DNA from 3 places in the Shewanella sp. DW31 genome. Region 2 is predicted to be linked to each of the others. Evidence: predicted binding sites of a transcription regulator. Region 2 holds the regulator's gene; each other region holds the start of a gene.
What was found. Region 2 encodes LexA, which represses DNA repair genes until DNA is damaged. Its sites were predicted from a motif close to TACTGTATNNNNATACAGTA; they were not measured.
Positions count from the first base shown of each region.

Region 1: the regulator LexA is predicted to act here: its motif matches at 2,968-2,987, upstream of recA (recombinase RecA).
Region 3: the regulator LexA is predicted to act here: its motif matches at 3,857-3,876, upstream of GWI56_RS09765 (DNA topoisomerase III).

Region 1 is NZ_JADWMP020000011.1:3,458-9,475, reverse strand. Features, by position in the region: gene mutS (DNA mismatch repair protein MutS) at 122-2,692, opposite strand; gene recA (recombinase RecA) at 3,095-4,162, shown strand; gene GWI56_RS10835 (regulatory protein RecX) at 4,237-4,650, shown strand; gene alaS (alanine--tRNA ligase) at 4,970-6,018, shown strand, end outside.
Region 2 is NZ_JADWMP020000005.1:77,666-83,683, reverse strand. Features, by position in the region: gene coxB (cytochrome c oxidase subunit II) at 1-771, opposite strand, end outside; gene GWI56_RS06035 (SulA-like leucine-rich domain-containing protein) at 1,174-1,686, opposite strand; gene lexA (transcriptional repressor LexA) at 1,683-2,303, opposite strand; gene plsB (glycerol-3-phosphate 1-O-acyltransferase PlsB) at 2,464-4,887, shown strand; gene mtr (tryptophan permease) at 4,887-6,018, shown strand, end outside.
Region 3 is NZ_JADWMP020000009.1:81,537-87,554, reverse strand. Features, by position in the region: gene GWI56_RS09775 (sigma-54 dependent transcriptional regulator) at 1-184, shown strand, start outside; gene GWI56_RS09770 (porin) at 300-1,469, opposite strand; gene GWI56_RS09765 (DNA topoisomerase III) at 1,718-3,844, opposite strand; gene GWI56_RS09760 (hypothetical protein) at 4,011-4,298, shown strand; gene GWI56_RS09755 (alanine/glycine:cation symporter family protein) at 4,566-6,018, shown strand, end outside.

The sequences.
Region 1 (6,018 bases), on a different contig from region 2:
TGGTGCCTTTCAGAGAAGCTATCCAGAAAATGCACTTAGTGTGAGATCACGTCATAAAGTAAAACGCCCACTATAGAGTGGGCGTTGTTATTTTTAGGCTTTTATTTAGATCACCTGATGTCTAGCTCAAGCGTTTCAGCTCATAGAGCAAATCAAGCGCTTGTTTTGGCGTTAAGTTATCGGGATTAATGCTACTTAATTTAGTCAAAGCTGGATTTTCAACCGGTTCAGGTAAAGCGAGTAAGCTTTGAATGGGCGTCCTCCTTCCTTCTGGTTGATGATCGCGACTCTCCAATTGTTGCAATTTATGTTTCGCTGCTTTAATCACTTTGTTTGGCACGCCGGCAAGCGCCGCAACTTGTAAGCCGTAGCTTTTACTGGCTGCACCTTCCTGTACCGCATGCATAAAGGCGATTGTATCTTCATGCTCAATGGCATCAAGGTGCACATTGTAAACACCTGCCATTAAGTCAGGTAATTGAGTTAGCTCAAAATAATGGGTGGCGAATAGGGTCATAGCCCCGACTTGCTGGGCTAAATATTCCGCCGCCGACCAAGCTAGCGATAAACCATCATAGGTGGATGTTCCACGGCCGATTTCATCCATTAACACTAAACTACTGGCAGTGGCATTGTGCAGAATGTTGGCAGTTTCAGTCATTTCTACCATAAAGGTTGAGCGGCCAGAGGCCAGATCGTCTGATGCGCCAATACGGGTAAAGATGCGATCAATTGGGCCAATCAGGGCGCGATCTGCTGGCACAAAACAACCAATATGGGCCATCAGCGTAATCAAGGCGACTTGACGCATATAGGTCGATTTACCGCCCATGTTGGGTCCGGTGACAATCAACATACGTCTTTGATTGTGCAAGGTCACTGGGTTAGCGATAAACGGCGTTTGGCTAACACGCTCCACCACTGGATGGCGACCTGCGTCTATTTGTACGCCGATATCTTGGCTCAGCTCTGGACAAGTGTAGCCTAAGGCTTCGGCACGCTCGGCAAAGTTACTCAGTACATCAAGCTCAGCCGCTGCTCTAGCAAAAGCCTGTAATTCATGTAATTTCGGCAGAATAAGATCGAATAACTGTTCCCATAACTGCTTTTCGAGTGCCAGCGCTTTACCTTGGCTCGAGAGGACTTTTTCTTCGTATTCCTTAAGTTCGGGCGTGATATAACGCTCCATATTCTTAAGGGTTTGACGTCGTTGATAATTGAGCGGCACCTGCGAGGATTGCAAGCGGCTCACTTCAATGTAATAGCCGTGTACACGGTTATAGCCGACTTTAAGTGTGTTGATACCTGTACGTTCTTTTTCTCTGGCTTCGAGTTGTACTAAGTAATCACTCGCTCCTTCGCTAAGACCGCGCCATTCATCTAGTTCGCTGTTGTAGCCTTCACGGATCACTCCGCCATCGCGGATAAGCATGGGAGGATTATCGACTATCGCGCGCTCAAGTAGGGCTTGCTCAGCGGGGAACTCACCTAAGTGTTGCCGTAATTGAGTCGTGTGTGGCGCGCTCAGTGTACTTAAACTCAGTTGTAATTCAGGCAATAAGCCCAGTGCTTGACGTAAACGTGCAAAGTCCCTTGGACGGGCAGTACGCAGGGCTAACCTTGCCATGATACGTTCGATATCGCCAAGTGCCTTTAACTGCTCATGCAAACCTTCGTGGGCTGCGGTATCGAGGAGTTCAGTCACCGCCTGTTGGCGCGCCTTGATTTGCTTAGGATCTCGCAGAGGCTGATGGATCCAGCGTTGTAACATACGGCTGCCCATAGGCGTTGCGGTATTATCCAATACTGCCGCTAAGGTATTATCGCGGCCACCGGCAAGGTTTTGAGTTAATTCTAAATTTCGGCGAGTTGCCGCATCGAGTACTATGCTATCGGTTTGATTGAAGCGGATAATGGCATTGATATGGGGCAGTGCCGTGCGCTGTGTGTCTTTGACATATTGCATCAAGCAACCCGCAGCTTGCAGTGATAAACGTGCATCTGCGATACCAAAACCATGTAAGTCTTTAGTTCCAAACTGGGCCAGTAGTAACTTGATACTCGTATCGTAATCAAATTCCCACTCGGGGCGACGGCGTTTGCCTTTAAAACCGTTAAGTAGACCTAGTTCACCAAAGTCTTCACTGTAGAGAATTTCAACGGGATTAGTGCGTTGCAATTCCGCTTCTAATGACTCTCGCGTGTCGAGCTCTGCAATCACAAAACGTCCGGATGAAACATCTAATGTGGCATAACCAAAACCGACTTTACCTTGATAAACCGCGGCTAACAGATTGTCTTGGCGTTCCTGCAGCAACGCTTCGTCGGTTAAAGTGCCTGGCGTGACAATTCGCACCACTTTACGTTCTACTGGCCCTTTAGATGTCGCGGGATCGCCAATCTGTTCGCAAATCGCAACTGATTGACCAATTTGAACTAATTTTGCAAGATAGCCTTCCACAGCATGGTAAGGAAGTCCCGCCATCGGAATAGGATCGCCACCACTTTTACCGCGCGCAGTGAGTGAAATGCCTAACAGCTCAGAAGCGCGTTTAGCATCGTCATAAAACAACTCGTAGAAGTCACCCATGCGATAAAACAGCAACATATCGTGATGTTCTGCTTTCATCGTCAAGTACTGACGCATCATAGGAGTATGTTTTTCTAAATCATCGGTATCAATTACATTCATTAAATCGTTATCGTCCGTTGTGACTGCCTAAAGGCGATACAGTTTGTGTGGTTAAGGGTGATTAAGCGCTATGGAAGCGGAAGACTGCTGTACAATTTTCAGCTAAAAAGACCACGCAAAATTTGTTGCGCCAATCTTAGCAATAATTTAGCGAAAATTGAGCCCTTAACGATGGATATTGATCAAAGGGAGCTATTATCTGATTTGATATTCGCTAAAACCTTGGCCATATTAAAAATCCTATCAGCTAAAAATAATTCAGTCACAGGTATTGATACTGTATGATTGTACAGTATACTAGTCAGCAGAATTAAGACAAAAAGCGCGGCTTTTTGAATTACCCGTTTGTAAATTGAATATCACTTTTGACAGCTTAATGCTTGTCTTGATGAGGGAACAGGAATGAAGGTCGATCCAAATAAAGAGAAAGCACTTGCTGCGGTATTGATCCAAATTGAGAAACAATTTGGTAAAGGCTCCATCATGAAGCTGGGCGAAGATCGCTCTATGGATGTTGAGACCATTTCTACCGGTTCTCTGTCTCTGGACGTTGCTTTAGGTGCTGGCGGTTTGCCAATGGGTCGTATCGTTGAGATCTATGGTCCTGAATCATCAGGTAAAACAACACTGACTTTAGAAGTGATTGCCGCCGCGCAACGTGAAGGCAAAACCTGTGCCTTTATCGATGCAGAGCATGCATTAGACCCTATTTATGCTAAAAAATTGGGCGTAGATATTGATAACCTGCTGTGTTCGCAACCGGATACCGGCGAACAAGCGCTTGAGATTTGTGATGCTTTAACTCGTTCAGGCGCTGTTGACGTTATCGTAGTTGACTCAGTGGCGGCATTAACGCCTAAAGCTGAAATCGAAGGCGAAATTGGTGATTCTCACATGGGTCTAGCGGCGCGTATGATGAGCCAAGCCATGCGTAAACTTGCGGGTAACTTAAAGCAATCTAACACCTTACTTATCTTCATCAACCAAATTCGGATGAAAATTGGTGTGATGTTCGGTAACCCAGAAACTACAACCGGTGGTAACGCGCTGAAGTTTTATGCTTCTGTTCGTCTAGACATTCGCCGCACTGGTGCCATTAAAGACGGCGATGAAGTGGTCGGTAACGAAACTCGCGTTAAAGTGGTGAAAAATAAGGTTGCAGCGCCGTTTAAGCAAGCTGAGTTCCAAATCCTTTATGGCCAAGGTATTAACCGTACTGGTGAGTTAGTAGACTTAGGCGTAGCCCATAAGTTGATTGAAAAAGCGGGCGCTTGGTACAGCTATAAAGGTGACAAAATCGGCCAAGGTCGTGCTAATGCTGGCAAATATCTGACTGAAAACCCAGCTATTGCTGCTGAAATTGACAAGACGCTACGTGAGTTGCTTTTGAGTAATCCGAGTGCCTTGGCTGCCAAAGCTGATGATAGCATTGAGGACAATATTGATTTAGAGACAGGCGAAGTATTCTGAGTCAGTCAGCCCATCAAATTGCGGTCGCGCTGTTAGCGCGCCGCGATTATTCCCGTTTACAAATCCGCGATAAATTGCTCGAAAAAGGTTTCGAACTTAACGATATCGAACCTGTACTCGATGCTTGCGAATCCTCCGGTTTTATTAATGATGCTCGTTATGCCGAACTGTTGGTGCGAAGCCACATCAGTCGAGGCCACGGTGCAATACGCATCCGCCAAGCAATCGCACAGAAAGGCTTATCTAAAGACTGCATTGAAGCCGCTTTGGTTAATTGTGATTGTGATTGGTTTGAGCTAGCAAAAGATAAAGCCACCAAAAAATACGGTGTACCTCGCGTAACAGAAGTGAAGGGCTCTAAAGCTCGGGATCTCATCGCAAAGGAAAAGGCCAAACGAGTGCGTTTTTTAATGGGTCAAGGCTTTAGCTACGATCAAATCACTTACGCACTAGATTCAGATCCCAATGATCTCGATGAAGATTATTAAATTTGGAGCTAAGACTGTAAAAGCTCATCTAAATATCATCAATGAGTCTTGTCCATTTCGTACTTCACATTAGACTCACTTGCTTAAATATTGTCCGTGCCGCGATAAACTTACGCCGTCTTTATTTGTGCTTTATCCTGTCGTTTTGCTTCTAGTGACTCTGGTGTGGGCGATTCACGCTAAAATATTAAATTCCTGATGTGTATATCACCAATCAAGACTGGTCGTCCTTCCTTAGTCTGCTTATAATGCTGGGCAAATAGAAATACGGCTAGCCTAAGGCGTAGCTGGTAATGCTTACCCAATTCAGGATGATTTCATGTATCAAACTACAGCAGAGCTCAGAAGCGCTTTCCTCGAATTTTTCCGCAGCAATGGTCATCAAGTTGTGGACAGTAGTTCATTAGTGCCAGGCAACGATCCCACTCTTTTATTTACCAATGCAGGCATGAACCAGTTCAAGGACGTGTTTCTTGGCATGGACAAGCGCAATTATACGCGTGCGACCACTGCTCAACGTTGTGTACGCGCTGGTGGTAAACATAACGATTTGGATAACGTTGGCTACACAGCACGTCATCACACCTTTTTCGAAATGCTAGGTAACTTCAGTTTTGGAGATTATTTTAAAGAAGAAGCGATTCGTTTGGGCTGGACTTTTTTAACTGAAACGTTAAAGCTGCCGAAGGAACGTCTGTGCGTCACTATTTATCAGACAGATGATGAAGCCTTTGAAATCTGGAATAAAAAAATTGGTGTCGCTGCCGAGAACATCATACGTATCGGTGACAATAAAGGTGCTGCCTTTGCGTCAGATAACTTCTGGCAAATGGGTGATACCGGTCCTTGTGGTCCATGTACTGAGATTTTTTATGATCATGGTGATCATATTTGGGGCGGACGTCCTGGCAGTCCTGAAGAAGATGGTGATCGTTTCATCGAAATCTGGAACATCGTTTTCATGCAGTACAACCGTCAAGCATCGGGTGAAATGTTACCTTTGCCTAAGCCCTCGGTTGATACAGGCATGGGGATTGAGCGTATTGCTGCGATTATGCAGGGCGTACATTCTAACTACGAAATCGATATTTTTCGTACTTTGATTGCTAAAGCCGCAGAGGTCATTGGTGTTAGTGACTTATCTGAAAAGTCGCTGCGAGTCATTGCCGATCATATCCGTTCATGTGCATTTTTAATTGCCGATGGCGTTATGCCGTCGAACGAAGGTCGCGGTTATGTGCTGCGCCGTATTATTCGCCGCGCAGTTCGCCATGGTAACAAGTTAGGTGCGACCGAAGCTTTCTTCTATAAGCTGGTTCCGTCTTTGATTGCGGTGATGGGCGATGCAGCAAAAGGGTTAGCTGAGAC
Region 2 (6,018 bases):
ACCTGCGGCTTGTTTCTGCTCTGTGACCCAAGCCTCAAACTCGGCTTCGGGTAACGCTTGTACTACGATAGGCATAAAACCATGGTCTTTACCGCAGAGCTCGGCGCATTGACCACGGTAAATGCCGGGTTTGTCGATGCGAGTCCAGGCCTCATTGATAAATCCTGGATTGGCATCTTTCTTAATTGCAAAGGCGGGCACCCACCAAGAATGGATGACATCCTCTGAAGTCATCAGAAAGCGGATTTTGCGGTTTATCGGTAGAACGAGCGGTTTATCGACTTCCAATAGATAGTTTTCACCCTTGGTTTCGGTGCCTTCGATTTGTGCTCTGGGTGTTGTCAGTATGCTATAAAAATCAATATCTTGATCGAAATAGCTGTAATGCCATTTCCATTGGGAACCCGTGACTTTTACGGTGAGATCGGCGTTACTGGGATCTTCCATTGCGATTAAAGTTTTTGTCGCTGGAATCGCCATTAAGATCAAAATGATAAATGGCAGAATCGTCCAAGCGATTTCAACTTTAGTGCTTTCGTGAAAGTGGGACGCGACAGCGCCTTTGGATTTTCTGTGGTTGATCATGGCGTAAATCATGACGCCAAAGACCACTAGGCCTATTGCGCAGCAGATATACAAGATGGTCATGTGCAAGTGATAAACCTTGCCACTGATCTCGGTCACGCCAGGGGTCATGTTGAACCGCATGTCCGCGGCGGTCAACGGTGGTGCGAAAAGCACCACGAGTAAACAATACAACAATTGCTTCACAAGACTTCTCCTCTGCCAATTGCGAATAGCAACTACAAAGAAGAGCAACACAGTAAGTCTCAACTCTATGCAAACTCTTCAGTTCCCAAAAAAGCTTTTTTGACTTCAACGTGCGTTGGCGGCTGTTACTTTTAATCAAGTATTGTTACTGCTGGTAATTAGCCACGCTGGCACATACTGCTGAAATAAATCTGTTCTCTATTTTTAGTGGCGCTTCGAGTTCGATAAATACTCGATTCATTGACCACGGAAGGTGATATATCATCACCGACTTAACCAACCATACTTGCTGTTTAAATATTGATCAAGATCACTTATTTATCTAATTATCTGAAAAATTGCCAAAAAAAGCCTCACATTCATAGGTGAGGCGGCTTTCAAGGTAAAAAATTAAATGAATATTTAGTGTACAGAGCTAAAAAAAGATTGCTGACCGAAGAGATTGCCTTGCTCAATGCGTACGTCGGCATGTAAGTGACTGTTTACGTCTTCAAGCACTATGCCCATAGCTCGGGCACTTTTAGCCACGATTTGTAGGCGTCGATTATCCCGCGCATCTAATGATTGAGTCCAAGTAATGACTGCACTGGACGTACCACTTGTCAGGGCTTTTTCCATCGCCCACAGGGTTTCGACTTCATCTTTAGCATGTACCAGCAAGACTCTATCCATACGCACACCTGCACTGGCGAGCATTTGCTTGTAGCCAATACTTGGTGGGTTGATGAGCACTAACCAACGGCCCTGTTGGCTTAACTGAGCGAGTTGTGCACTCAGATGAATTAATTCTTGGCGACCTTGAGTCTTAGTTGGCATGCAGGCGATGGGCGCATGGTGCCAGTCATAGTCGGCATCACGGACTTCATCGAGCCACAAGCCCGGATGGCGGGGGGCATTGCCAAGTAGTTTATTCATAGCCAATCTCCATTACGGATCACACCGACGGCGAGTCCTTCAATTGTTAAACTTTGGAAGCCTAAATCCACTTTAATCGGGGAGTAATCTTCATTTTCGGCATGTAGATAGACCACATTACCTTTTTTTTCGAAACGTTTAACAGTGACATCGTCATCGACTCTAGCGACAACCACTTGACCATTTCTAGCTTGTTCTACTTTATGAACTGCCAGCAAATCACCTTCGAGAATGCCGATATTTTTCATGCTGTCGCCTTTTACTCGCAGTAAAAAATCGGCGGCGGGATGGAACATGCTTGGGTCGACTTGGTAGTACTGTTCAACATGTTCTTGGGCGAGGATAGGTTCACCCGCGGCCACTTGGCCGATGAGCGGTAAACCTGTTTCAGTCAAATCTTCGATTTCCGCAGGTAGACGAATGCCCCGAGATGTGCCTGGCATGATCTCAATGCAGCCCTTTTTCGCCAACGCTTTAAGGTGTTCTTCAGCCGCATTGGCGCTCTTAAAACCTAAACGGGTTGCGATTTCTGCCCGAGTGGGTGGCATGCCAGTATCGGCAATATTTCGTTTAATTAGCTCTAAAATTTCAGCTTGGCGTGGCGTCAAAGGTCTCATGGTGTTTCCTGTTTTTCTATACAGTTACTGTTAGTATATACAGTATTATTTGCAGCGCAAGTATTAACCACTTTTTAGCTATGTTGGAGAGAATTAGCGAATATTGCCCATAGTCTGGTATTCTATCGGGCTAGTAAACGCACTTAATTGCATAAGAATAATGCCTAAACACGACTCTCTTTGGTTGAAATCATTACGTTGGATCCAAAAACACTTAGTGCACACTATTGTGGTGCCTCAGGATCCCTTTGCCGATCTGAATCTGGATGCTTCCAGACCCCTTGTTTATGTGATGAAAACAGAATCACTCAGTGACATCGCTGCTTTGAGCGAAATAACGGCTAAGTTAGGTTTACCAAGCCCTTATGAGCCTCTAGTGGCTAATGGTGTGACTGCGCCTCGGGTTGTCTGTCTTCAAGGACGTAAGCCACTGTTTGGCGAGCGTGCTGGTAATGAGCCTTTCCTCGAATGCTTTATGCGTTTGTTAGCCGTGCATAAGGAACGTCCTGAATTAGATATTCAACTAGTACCCGTGAGCTTGTATTGGGGTCGCACGCCAGGGAAAGAAGACGACACTATGAAGGCGGCCGTATTTGAGCGGGAAAACCCGACTTGGCTGCGCAAGTGCTTGATGATTCTGTTCTTAGGTCGACATAACTTCGTGCAGTTTTCGAATGCCGTATCCCTGCGTTACATGGCTGACGAACATGGCACCGACATGGGAATTGCCCATAAGTTAGCACGGGTTGCGCGCGTGCATTTCCGTCGTCAACGTAAAGTAATGACAGGGCCTGTGCTGCCAAACCGCCAAGCACTGTTTCATTCGTTGCTCAAATCTGAGTCGCTGCGCAAGGCGATTCAAGAAGAAGCGGCCAGTAAAAAGATTTCTGAGACCCAAGCGCGCGAGACGGCTATTGAGTACCTCGATGAAATCGCTGCCGATTACTCAGACAGTTTAGTGCGTATTGCCGAGCGTTTCTTAACTTGGCTGTGGAACAAGCTTTACAGCGGGATCAACATTAAAGGCGCCGAGCAAGTTCGCCAGCTGCACCACGATGGCCACGAGATTGTTTATGTGCCTTGCCATCGCAGCCACATGGATTACCTGCTGTTATCGTATATTTTGTATTATCAAGGCATGGTTCCGCCGCACATTGCTGCTGGCATCAACCTCAATTTCTGGCCCGCGGGACCTATGTTCCGTCGCGGTGGTGCCTTCTTCATCCGCCGTAGTTTTAATGGTAACAAGCTGTACACCGCAGTATTTCGTGAGTATTTAGATCAGCTGTTTGCTAAAGGTTATTCGGTGGAATACTTCTCCGAAGGTGGCCGTTCACGTACTGGCCGTCTGTTGGCGCCGAAAACTGGCATGATCGCCATGACGATGAACAGCGTACTGCGCGGTATTGAACGTCCTGTCACACTTGTGCCAGTGTATTTAGGCTATGACCATGTGATGGAAGTAGCGACTTACCATAAAGAGTTAAGCGGTAAGAAAAAGAAAAAAGAATCTGTGTGGCAGGTGTTCGGTGCCATTCGTAAATTAGGTAATTTCGGCCAAGGTTATGTGAATTTTGGCGAGCCTATTACCCTGCAAAATTTCTTAAATGAGCGTGCGCCAAACTGGCGTGCTGAGTTGGCCGATGATCCCGAGCAGAAACCAAGTTGGTTAACGCCAGCGGTAAACGTGCTGGCTAATCGGGTGATGACGCGTATCAATGATGCCGCAGCCGCGAGTTCTGTGACTTTGACTAGCTTAGTTTTACTGGCGACAGATCAAAACGCCTTAGAACGTAGTCTGCTGGAGCGTCAGCTTGATTTGTATCTGACCCTACTCAAAAAAGTGCCTTACACTTCTTATACATCTGTTGCCGAAGGTGATGGTAAGCATTTAGTGCAGCAAGGTTTAGAGCTGAACAAGTTTGTTGTTAGTGCCGATCCTTTAGGGGAAATAGTGTCTATCGAAGCGAGTCAGGCTGTGTCTATGACTTACTATCGTAACAATATCATTCACTTATTTATTGTTCCTTCATTAATTGCGAGTTGTTTAACCCACAATGAACAGATCCTGCGCCAGCAAGTGGTTTCAATCGTTGCCGATTTTTATCCACTGCTGAAAGCCGAACTCTTCATGGGAATTAAAGACTTACCAGCCTATGTTGAGCAAGTACTGGATTTCCTGATTGGGCAAGGTTTAGTGGTTGAGACAGATACTTTAGCTGTCGTGCCTGAGCACTCAAGCCAATTATTGTTGTTAGCCAGTTCAGTGAGCGAGACTCTGCAACGCTACGCTATTATTTTCAATCTGTTAGCGAACAGACCTAAGATGGAGCGCTCAGAACTTGAGTCTGAGAGCCATTTACTCGCCCAGCGTTTAGGGGCTTTACATGGTATTACCGCGCCTGAGTTCTACGATAAAAAACTCTACGGTACTTTGAGCGTGAAGCTCAAAGAATTGGGATATCTGGCGGATAGTGAAGATAAGTCCAATATCAATCGCATACGAGATCAGGCCAATAGCTTATTACGTCCGTCAGTGAGACAAACGATAGTGGCGAGTGTCACCGCGGAGCACACAGTTTAATGGCAAATCATATGAATGCGGCTAAGCATAAGCCCGCAGGTAAGTCCTTGCTTGGTGGTGCCATGATTATTGCTGGCACGACCGTAGGTGCTGGGATGTTTTCTCTGCCCGTGGTCGGTGCAGGTATGTGGTTTGGCTATTCGATTTTGATGTTATTGGGCATTTGGTTTTGCATGTTGATGTCGGGTTTATTGTTGCTCGAAACCAATTTGCATTTCGAACCCGGTGCTAGCTTCGATACCTTAAGCAAGCAAACTCTTGGGCAGTTTTGGCGGATAGTGAACGGCGTTTCTATCGCTTTCGTGTTGTATATTTTGACCTATGCCTATATCAGCGGCGGTGGTTCGATTGTGAATCACAGCTTGCAGGGCATGGGAATTGAGTTACCGCAAAGTGTGGCAGGGCTAGTGTTCGCCATAGTATTGGCGAGCATAGTGTTGATCAGTACTAAAGCCGTGGATCGGATTACCACGATTATGCTCGGCGGTATGATCATTACCTTCTTCCTCGCTATCGGCAATTTACTGATCGAAATTGATGTGACTAAGTTGCTCGAACCCGATGGTAATAACAGCTTTTCACCTTATCTGTGGGCGGCGCTGCCCTTTGGTCTCGCCAGTTTTGGTTACCATGGTAACGTTCCCAGCTTAGTGAAGTATTACGGCAAAGATTCCTCCACCATTATCAAGGCGATTTTCGTCGGCACCTTTATCGCGCTGGTGATTTATGCCTGTTGGTTAGTGGCGACTATGGGCAATATTCCTCGCAGCCAGTTTATCGACATTATTGCCCAAGGCGGCAATATGGGTGTGTTGGTGGGCGCTTTATCTGAGGTGATGGCGAGTAGCTGGTTAAACAGTATGTTGACCCTGTTTGCTAACTTAGCCGTGGCTTCATCTTTCTTAGGGGTGACCTTAGGTCTGTTCGATTATCTTGCCGATTTGTTTGGTTTTGATGATTCACGCTCTGGCCGAATGAAAACCGCGTTAGTGACCTTTGTGCCGCCGACGATTTTAGGATTACTGTTTCCCGATGGCTTCTTAGTAGCGATTGGCTTTGCGGCATTAGCGGCAACTGTGTGGGCGGTAATCGTCCCGGCGCTGATGGCCTATAAATCGCGGCAGTTGTTCC
Region 3 (6,018 bases), on a different contig from region 2:
TATCATAGATCCAAACTATGCGAGCGATAAACTTGTGCCCCTTGATGTTATGACCAGAAAATATATTAGTCATGCACTGAGGATTACAGGTGGAAAACTCTATGGTCCAGGAGGTGCGGCTGAGTTATTGGACATCAATGCCAATACCCTGCGCAGCAAAATGAAGAAACTGGGGATTGTATAATCTTTCAAGGCTAACGAGTGCTCTATAACAAAAATAGAAAGCATCGGTTAACAAAGTGCATAAATAACAAAGGTCACATAAGTGACCTTTGAAAAATTAATGATAACCATAGGATCTAGAAGAAATAACGGATTCCCACCGCATAGTTGTTATCTTGTAGATCTTCATAGGCTTTATCATCCATACTGCTGAAATCTATTTTGGCCTCAACGTACATAATTGTGTCGCGGCTATAGCGATAATGCAGACCTAACACTGCAAATTGGCGTGTCCATTTTCCTTGGATCGCAGTATCTACATCGGTATCAAGATCTTGATATGTCAGTAATACTGTTGGAACGAAACCATTATCATACTGATAAGCAACAATAAACTCTGCTCCAGTTGAATCATATAAATCTCCCCCCACTAATTCGTTTTGCTCACTCTTATGGGCGTTAAAACCTACGTATAAACCGTCAGCATCACGACCTGGAGCATATTGATAGAAACTACCGTATTGGGCGCCAATCCCAATAATTTGGTTAGTGTTATCAACCTCTTGGCCTGCAAGATTTCCGGTAAAATCACCACGATTAAATCCCGCTAGCACTTTAAATTTATCAGTAAAGTTGTAAGTTACACTTGCACCGTAGCTAGGTTCGAAACTCAATTCGGAACCATCTTTCAAGGGAGCACCACTGCCATCATACAAGGCAACATCGCTATTTTGTTTAGAGGCATACTGCACTGCGACATTTAGATTACCAAAAGTATTACGATATTGCAGCGCAGCATCGGCACGTCCTGCCCCTGTTAAACCACCGTCACCGAAGGTATAGGCCCCCACTGACCACCCCGTAAAAGCATTGAGCACATCGGTTGTGTAAGCAACATCATAGTAAGCCCCCCATTGCTTACCAAAACTGATCTTTCCCCATTTCTCATGGGACATCCCTACATAACCCAGTCGATTGAATAAAAAATCTGAATTTTTAGATGCAGATAACTGACCGCCACCTTGGCCTTGCGTGTATATAAGGCCGTCATCACTGGTCACCATATTGATACCCCATTCCGTATGGGCAAAGGAGCTCCAGCCATTTTTCTCTTGACGGTCGAAACGAAAACCAACACGAGAAAAATTATCTATAACGGAAGTTTCATGACCATCATTTAACGCGGCAAAACCTAACCAACCTATCATGTTAACGCTGTTAGTTTGGTCATTATACAACTCAACGGCTTGAGCAGTTCCCATTAACAATAAGCTTGGGATCATCAAAGCGAGCAATGTCTTTTTCATTTCATCTACCTTTAAATTCAGCGAAACCACATATAATTACATGATTTATTTGATATATTATTTTCCCCAATCAATAGTAAGCAGGTTATATGCCACCGGGAGGAAAAGCTGAAAATCAAGGTGTTTTTTAGATACGGATCAGGCAATCTCGAAATATCGTGATTATCGGTTGTTAAATACCGTTAGATAAATTAAATGTCGTTATTACATCAAAAGACAATAACGACATATATGCAACAAGTGTGTCATTACACTGCTGTTGTAGATTTGCGGCTATTAGAAGCTGAACGACTGGTTGATCGAGTTACCGAACTTTTGGAACTGGTCTTTTGGGAAGCATATTTGTTGGAACCATCGTTTTTTGTTGTACCGATACCTTTCGCTGAACTTGATTTTTTAGAATACGACTTATGATAACCAGATTTATTACTTGCCGTTTTACGATAACCTTGGCCTTGTAAACCATTAAGCGCGGTTGGCAGTTGGGCGCCTGCATTCTGGATAAGCGTGGATAAGGTGCCGAGCAGTGGCTGCATAAAGGCTTGATAAGAGGTTTCTTTATGGCAAATGCCATTCAGACTCGCTTCCCAAAGCGCTGTCATATCCGGCGTAGTCGCACTCGCGGGCAAGCTGTTAATCAATCCTTTCCCCACGTCTGTCGAGACAATAGATTTACCTAAGCGTTGTAAAAAACCGCGTTTGAATAGCAATTCGATAATACCTGCACGGGTAGCCTCTGTACCTAATCCGTCGGTTTCTTTAAGAATTTTACGGATCTCAGGATCGGTCACATAACGGCTAATACCCGTCATAGCTCCGAGTAAAGTGGCATCGGTAAAGGCCTTTGGTGGCTGAGTATTTTTCTCCAACAATTCGCCTCGAGTACAATGCAAAGCCTGTCCCAATTTCAAAGGCGGTAATTGGCCGATAAACTCGTCATTCTCCTCATCGTCCTTACCTGCGCTTTCTTCCGTCGACTTGTTGCCACTCGCCTTACTGCCATTTGGCTCTTGGCGGGCAAAGAGTTGCTTCCAGCCGAGGGATTTATCCTGACGCGCCTTGGTATTAAATAAACCACCCTCGATTGTCACTTGCACTGTGGTTTCATTGTAACAATAAGCCGGATAAAACTGGGCTAAGTACTGGCGAGCAACATGAAGATATAACTGCCTCTCACGCTGACTCAAGCTAGATAAGTTAGCCGTCTTCTCTGTGGGGACGATTGCGTGATGGGCGTCCACTTTTTTATCATCCCATGCTTTAGATTTAAGACGGGGATCGGGTGCATCAGCACCTTGCAATAACTCAGCAGCACCGTCACTTATCGCCTTAAGTACCGAAGGCGCAAGGTTATGTTGCTCAACGGGTAAATAACGACTGTCGGAGCGTGGGTAAGTAATGAGTTTATGACGTTCATACAAACTTTGGCAGGTATCGAGCACATCCTTAGCACTCATACCAAACCGTTTGGCCGCATCAATCTGTAACGCGGATAAGCTGTAGGGCAATGGTGGATTCTGTTTCTTGTCCTTAGCCACTAATTGAGTGACTAAGGCGGGCTTATCACTGATGCGACTCACCACATTTTGCGCTAACCCTCTCACTAACACTCGTCCTTCTTCATCCATATAAGGCTGACAAGCTTCGCTAGGTTGCCACTTGGCGCTGAAAGTTTCTTGCTTCTCGGTCGCCAAATGCGCTAGTACTTCATAAAAAGGCTTAGATTGAAAGTGGGCAATCTCTTCATCACGGCGCACCACTAGCCCAAGCAATGGCGTTTGTACTCGGCCGACGGATAACACGCCTTGATAACCGACCTTTTTACCTTGGATGGTGTACGCACGCGTCATATTCATGCCATAGAGCCAATCGGCACGACTGCGGGCTAAGGCCGATGTGGATAAAGGAATAAACTCGCGATTACTGCGTAGCTGCGTTAGAGCCCGTTTTACAGCTTGTGGGTTTAAGTCACTGATCAGTAAACGCTGGGTTTGATGTAGCTTGTCCCCCGTCACGCCAAGATAGGCAATCACTTCATCCACGAGTAACTGCCCTTCGCGGTCGGGATCGCCCGCGTTAACCAGCGTGTTGGCTTGTTTGACTAATCGTTTTAGCACTGTGAGTTGGCTGCGGGTCGCAGCCTTAGGCTTTAGTTGCCACTTGTCTGGCACTATTGGCAAATGCTCGAATTTCCAAGACTTAAATTCGGGATTATAGGCATCAGGTTCTGCTTGCTCGAGCAAGTGACCAACGCACCAAGACACACAATCGCCATTGGCGGCTTCGATAAATCCATCGCCTTTTTTATGGGGTTTAGGCAATACATCGGCAATGGCCCGCCCTAGGCTAGGTTTTTCTGCGATATAGAGAATCATACAAACACCAAGCACTGGATATAATTACAGTACAATTTAGCCCAAACGCCAGTTGAGTGCAAATTTCTGTAGTAAACCGAGCTTAAATGTAAAAGCTTAAGTGTAAATTCAATTGCGAATGATTCTCAACAATGCATAAGATACACTAAATAACTAAGGAGTAACTATGAGACAGTTTGCAATAAATGCGCGACAGGCTATGACAATAACTCCAGCATTAATATTAAGATTCAATCAGTTATTGATATTCCATAGCTTAATGTTACTCGCAATAAGCATGCTCACCAGTACCTGGCTGGGACAAATGAAAATCATCGATATGCCGTTAGCATGGGGATTCATTCTCGTCATTCCTATTGCTGTGAGTGTATCTCTATTACTCAGCCACCAAATCACGCGCCATAGCTTAAGCAGCTTATTCGGCGTGTGGATGCTACTTTGGGTAATGGGATAACTGACATTCATAATAAATCACTACCGTATTTCGAGTTAACTCGCCCCTCCGCTCTATTTATCCATGCTAAAACTCAATTTCAAAACACATTGGTTTCAAATATTTAACACTTTAACTATGAAGCTCCCAAAAAAATAGTTATGTTGAGTATCTTGGATATTTACAAAAAATGTCTTAATCAAAAGTGAATGTCCTAACTCAACATCTGTTGAATAACCGTAAACCTAAAAACTCTGCTAAAACAACACAATAAAGGAATCGGAGTCTATGAATGAGATTGTCAACGCGATCAATAGTGTAATTTGGAGCCCTGCACTTATTTTTCTTTGCCTAGGTGTCGGGCTCTATTTCTCCCTTCGCACTCGATTTTTACAGCTGCGCCATCTGCCAGAAATGATCCGCCTGATGTTTGATGGTAAGAGTACTGATGCGGGAGTGTCGTCTTTTCAAGCACTCGCGATGACATTAGCGGGTCGAGTCGGTACAGGTAACATTGCAGGGGTTGCCACAGCAATCACCTTTGGTGGTCCTGGCGCTTTATTTTGGATGTGGATGGTTGCCTTTCTCGGTGCCAGCTCCGCCTTCGTTGAATCTACCTTAGGTCAAGTCTATAAAGAAAAAATCAATGGCGAGTATCGTGGTGGGCCTGCTTTTTATATTGAAAAAGGCTTAGGCATGAAATGGTATGCATGGGTATTTGCAATTGCGACCATATTTGCTTGCGGGATCCTGCTGCCAGGCGTACAAGCTAACTCGATAGGTTCAAGTTTAAAAACCGCTTTCAACATAGATCCTAATGTGACGGCAGCCATACTGGCCATGCTTCTTGGTTTTATCATTTTTGGCGGTGTAAAACGTATCGCTCACTTTGCCAGTGCCGTCGTCCCCTTTATGGCACTGGGTTACATCATAGTGGCTTGTGTCATCATAGCGCTAAATATTGGCCAGCTACCGGGTATTTTATGGTTAATTATCAAAAGTGCCTTTGGCTTTGATGCGGGTTTTGGTGCCATTTTAGGCTTAGCCATCATGTGGGGGGTAAAGCGGGGTATTTACTCCAACGAAGCGGGTCAAGGTACAGCGCCACATGCCTCATCTGCAGCGGCGGTAAGCCATCCAGCCAAACAAGGGTTAGTTCAAGCTTTTTCTGTGTATATCGACACCTTATTCGTTTGCTCTGCAACTGGTTTCATGCTGCTCATTACAGGACTGTATAATGTTCAGGGCCCAGACGGTGCGGCGCTCTATACAGGCATTGCCGGAGTCGCTGCAGGACCAGGCTACGTACAAACGGCAATGGAAAGTATGATGCCAGGATTTGGCAATATCTTTGTGGCTATCGCACTGTTCTTCTTCGCCTTTACGACCATAGTGGCTTATTACTACATTGCTGAGACCAACATTGCCTATATTAACCGTAAAGTAAATCATCCTTGGTTCATGGTCGTTCTCAAAGTCGTGATCATTGGCTCAACCGTATACGGCACAGTTAAAACGGCTGATATGGCTTGGGGAATGGGTGACATTGGTGTCGGACTCATGGCATGGCTCAATATTATTGCCATTATTCTATTGAGGAAAACCGCATTCACTTGCCTTAAAGATTATGAATCACAGCAAGCACTCGGCATAGAGCCACTTTTCGACCCGGTAAAACTGGGTATTAAAAATGCGGATTACTGGGTTGAACGTAAGCACGCTGAAGAAAATGTAATGACTG